DNA from 2 places in the Neorhizobium sp. BETTINA12A genome. Region 1 is predicted to be linked to the other one. Evidence: predicted binding sites of a transcription regulator. Region 1 holds the regulator's gene; the other holds the start of a gene.

Region 1 (2,457 bases):
GACCGCCCGGCCGCGCAGTCCTTCGGCGCCCGGGGTCGGCTGAACCGCAAATTCCGCCTCGAGCTCCCGATCCTGCAGGATCCGGATGCGGGCATTGGCCGCGGCAAGCTGGAGCGGTGCAGCCTCCGGCGCGGCCTTGGTCAGCAGCACCTGTTCGACCAGCGGAGCGAAATCGGCAGGTGTCGGGGCCGACAGGATGATTTCGCTCAGGCCGGTGACGGTATTGGCATGCCGCTCCAGCTCGCGGTCGGCAGGCAGCGGGTTGATGCGCTGGCAGGAAAACAGGAAGAACTCGGGCGCGCGGTCATCGCCGGCGAATGCCAGCCGGAAGCTCGCCTGCGTCTCGGAACCGTCGGCCAGGATCATGCCGCGGGAAAATTCCAGCACGTCGCCTGCCGAAACGCCGCGCATCTTGAAACGCGCATGATCGGCCATCGCATCGCGGGTCGCGACAACGAGAGCGGAAAAGCCCTGCCGGTTGGACGTCTTGCGGAAGGCGAGATCGCGAGCCGTGAAAACGTTGCCGCGCTTTGCCGCAACACCCGCATGGCGTCGGTTGGCAAGAGCCAGCGGCTCCAGGTAGGTCCCATCCGAGAAGAACACGCAAGCATTGGCGGTGCCGAAAGGATGAAAAGCATCCGGCGCAACTGTAAAACCGAGCTCCGTGAGCCGGGAACGCGCAGCGGTAAGTCCCGCCACCGGCAGCACGAGATGATCGATCGGTCTTGCGTTCACGCGAGGGCCCCCTGAATTGGAATCGCAAAGCTACTTTGGCAGCGGGCTGGCGCCGCGCAAGTGGTGTGACACCAGATATCTGGCACGCATCTATGAAGAAAAAATCATCATACTTCACAGAAATTTAGGGACTTGCGGAACACATATGGAACATATAGTGTCCGTTCTGGATTTGTTTCCGACTCTGAGGGTGCCAAAAGATGCTCACGCGCAAACAACAGGAATTGCTTCTGTTCATTCACGAACGCATGAAAGAATCCGGTATCCCGCCGTCATTCGACGAAATGAAGGACGCGCTCGACCTTGCGTCCAAGTCCGGAATCCATCGTCTGATCACGGCGCTCGAGGAGCGCGGCTTCATCCGCCGCCTGCCGAACCGGGCCCGCGCGCTGGAAGTCATCAAGCTCCCGGAAGCCTATTCGCCGAGCATTCAGCCGCGGCGCGGTTTTTCGCCCAGCGTCATCGAGGGCAGCCTCGGCAAACCGCAGCCGGCCGCAGCACCTCAGAAACTCGCGGCCAACGATGGCTCGTCGAACGCCACGACCGTTCCCGTCATGGGCCGCATCGCCGCCGGCGTGCCGATCTCGGCGATCCAGAACAACACGCACGACATCTCCGTGCCGGCCGAGATGCTCGGCTCCGGCGAGCATTACGCGCTGGAGGTCAAGGGCGATTCGATGATCGAGGCAGGCATTCTCGATGGCGACACCGTGATCATTCGCAACGGCACGACGGCCAATCCCGGCGACATCATCGTGGCGCTGGTGGACGATGAGGAAGCGACGCTGAAGCGTTTTCGCCGCCGCGGCGCCTCGATCGCGCTCGAAGCCGCCAACCCCGCCTACGAGACCCGCATTTTCGGGCCTGACCGGGTGAAGATCCAGGGCAAGCTCGTCGGCCTCATCCGCCGTTATCACTGATTAGCTGCCGGAGCGGTTCCGGCAACGCGTTGTCGAAACTCTGGCTTCGCCAATCGTAGTGGCGGTGCCTAGTCCAGGGCCGGTCCTCGGCCGCCATTGCGGCACGGACCTCCCAGCGTCGCATGTCGCCCGTGCCGTTCAGCGAAATCTCCAGCGCGCCGGTCTTTCTAAGCGTCGCGCCATTGATCATCAGTCCGCCGGACCGGCATCGGTCGAAACGTGCCCGCGGGGCGATGACAAGATCGGCGGCGTCGCAGGCAGCGCCGGCGTAACGGCCGTCTTCTACGGCCACGATGATGGCATTGCCCGTGCTTGCGGCGCACCAGGCCTTAGGCTCGCAGGTGAAGCGGTCGGAAGTCACCTGGCTTATTCGCAACCTCACTGTTTCGAGTTCCGCCGAGGTCAACTCGCGGCGCTTATCGTTTTTTGCGCCTGCTGGTTTGCGGTCGGGCGGCTTGTCCCTGGCCGGCGACATGTCCGGTTTGGTCGGGTCGCCGAGCAGAAGCGCCCTCTTCCACTGGTCGTAGATGAAATCAGGCGGGCGGGTGCGGTTGGTGGAAACCCGTTCCCCGTTTACGAGCGCCACCATTGTCCCGTCTTCCGAGACCAATATATCCGCCAGAGGCGTCGATCGCTCATGCCAGGAAAGCAGCAGAGCGGTCACCATCAGCGGCGGACCGATCAGCCTTAGCTTCGTCCTGAGCAGGGTCAGCAGCAGGAAGCCTGCCGTTGAGACCGTCAGGAACCATGGATGCTGGCGGCCTATCCCGACATCGCCACCCCAGGCAGCCACGTGCCCGGC
Region 2 (2,457 bases), on a different contig from region 1:
CGCCCCGCCGAAGCCCGCACGCCCTTTTCCAGCCATAACCGCTTCACATCCAGCGTGCCGGATTTGCGGTCGGCTTTCATGTCGATGCGGCCGATCATGCGGTCGCCTTCCAAGAGCGGGAAAACGTAGTAGCCGTATTGGCGCTTCGGCTCCGGCACGAAAACCTCGATGCGATAGAAGAAGTTGAACAGCCGCTCGGCCCGGTCGCGGTTGCGCAGGAGCGGATCGAAGGGGCTGAGGACACGCACCCGCGCCGGCGGTTCGGGGATATCCCCGAGATTTTCGGGAAAACCGAGGAAGGCGAAGGAGGGGCGCGGCTTGCTGCCGTCGGCGGTCTCGATCAGCACTTCCACAAGTTCGTCGCGATGGGTCTTCACCCAGTCCTTTGCCTCGTCCGGCGTAACCAGATCGAAGAAGGCGGCAAGCTCTCCTGAGGTTGCAAAGCCGAGGCGGGTCATGGCGCCGCGGCAGGCCCAGTCGATGAATTCCTCGTGGCTCACTTCCGGCTCGTGATGTTGCTGCGGGATCACCCGTTCCATAAGGTCGTAGATCTTCTGGAAGTTGACGCGGCCGGCGATCGCCAGCTTGCCGATGTGCCAGTAATATTCGAGCGCCGTCTTGTTCGGATGCCAGTTCCACCAGCCGCCGGACTTGTGATCCTCCTGCTTCATGTCGCGGGACATGATGGCGCCGTTCTCGGCGATGTGCTGGAAGGTCTCCTCGAAGGCGGCGTCGAACCCCTCGCCGTGCCATTTGCGCCAGCGCTCGGCCAGGATCGGCTCGCGGCGGCGAAAACGGTGTTTCCAGTAGCGGAAGAAGGCGGTCGGGATGATCGAGGCGTCATGCGTCCAGTGTTCGAACAGCTCGCCGTCCTTTTCCAGAAGTGCGGTCAGGTGTTCGCGCCGGTAGGTCTGGTTGCGCGAGAACAGGATCATGTGATGGGCGCGCTCGACGGTGGCGATACTGTCCACCTGGACGAAACCGAGATCGTCGATGAGCTGCAGCAGGCCGGCTTTGGTCAACGCCCGGCCCGGCGGTTCGCAGAGCCGCTGCCGTTCGAGGAAGATCCCGCGGGCCTGATCGTTTGGAATGAGAATCGCCATGGCGTCTAGACTAGGATATCGCCGCGCCGGATTCAATGTTCACGTTCGGTTCCGCATTCCCCTTCCCCGTCTTCCGGTCTATAGACCGCTGAACACCGAGGGACTGGCTTGGATATCCGTTTCGAACAGGCAGAAGCGCGTTTCGAGGGACGCACCGTCGTTTATCCGCTGACGCTTCGCTTGAGCGAACGGCGGATCGGCGTGATCGGCCTCAACGGCTCGGGCAAGACGACGTTTGCGCGGATGATCAACGGGCTGGTGCTGCCTGCCGAGGGTCACGTGACCGTCAATGGGCTCGATACGGTGAAGGATGGCGACAAGGTTCGCGGCCAGGCGGGGTTCATATTCCAGAACCCGCAGAACCAGATCATCCTGCCGATCCTCAAGGAGGATATCGCGCTCGGGCTGAAAAGCCAAAAACTCTCGAGGGCGGATACGGAGGCGGCGGTCGAGGCGGTACTTGCCCGTTTCGGCATCACCCATCTGGCCGACCGGCGGGTGCACGAACTTTCGGGCGGAGAACTGCAGCTAGCTGCGCTTGCCTCGGTTCTGGTGACCCGGCCGGACATCCTGATCATGGACGAACCGACCAACCAGCTCGATCTCCGCAACCGCGGCCTCGTGGAGAGGACGATCCACGGGCTCGATGAAAATGTCGTCGTCATCAGCCATGACCTTGGCCTGATCGCCGATTTCGACCGGGTTCTGCTCTTCCATGAAGGCCGCCTCACCGATGACGGCGCGCCTGCGGAAGTCATCGCCCGCTACCGCGAGCTTGCGGCATGAAGACGCTCTACGTGGAAGGCGACACGTTTCTGCACCGGCTTTCGCCGCGGGCAAAGCTTCTCGGCCTCGCCGCGCTCAGCCTTGTCCTTTTCCTTGTCCGTTCGCCGGCCGTTCTGTCGGTCGCGGCCTTGCTCGGCGGCATCGTCTATTCGTCGCTCCGGCTCGGGTGGCGCCAATCCTGGCTGCGGCTGCGGCCGGTCCTGCTGACCATTGCGGTCGTGGCGCTCTTCACACTTGTCTTCAACGGCCGACATGACACGCTGGTCGTCGTCACGCGGCTGACGGCGCTTGCCCTCTTCGCCGCGGCCGTGACGGCGACCACCAGCACCGGCGATTTCATCGACGAGATCACCCACCTTGCCATGCCGCTGGAGCGCCTGGGGCTCGTCAGGGCCGCGGATATCGGGCTTTCGATCGGTCTCGTCATCCGTTTCGTGCCGGAGATCCTCAGCCGTTACCAGGCTATCCGCGACGCCCATCGCGCCCGCGGGCTGAAGGTCCGGCCGCTGACGCTGGCGGTGCCACTGATCATCCTGACGCTCAAAAATGCCGACGAGATTGCCGCCGC

The links. The regulator LexA, encoded in region 1, represses DNA repair genes until DNA is damaged. The targets are predictions, from matches to a motif close to TGTTCNNNNTGTGTTCNG.
Region 2: a site for LexA is predicted at 1,140-1,157, ahead of MOV61_RS06815 (energy-coupling factor ABC transporter ATP-binding protein). Genes of this name have one in related genera too.

What each region holds. Positions count from the first base shown of each region.
Region 1 covers NZ_JALBGW010000018.1:822-3,278, forward strand. The annotation lists gene MOV61_RS07765 (VOC family protein) at 1-735, opposite strand, end outside; gene lexA (transcriptional repressor LexA) at 936-1,655, shown strand; gene MOV61_RS07775 (ComEC/Rec2 family competence protein) at 1,636-2,457, opposite strand, start outside.
Region 2 covers NZ_JALBGW010000015.1:27,237-29,693, forward strand. The annotation lists gene MOV61_RS06810 (winged helix-turn-helix domain-containing protein) at 1-1,103, opposite strand, end outside; gene MOV61_RS06815 (energy-coupling factor ABC transporter ATP-binding protein) at 1,212-1,889, shown strand; gene MOV61_RS06820 (energy-coupling factor transporter transmembrane protein EcfT) at 1,886-2,457, shown strand, end outside.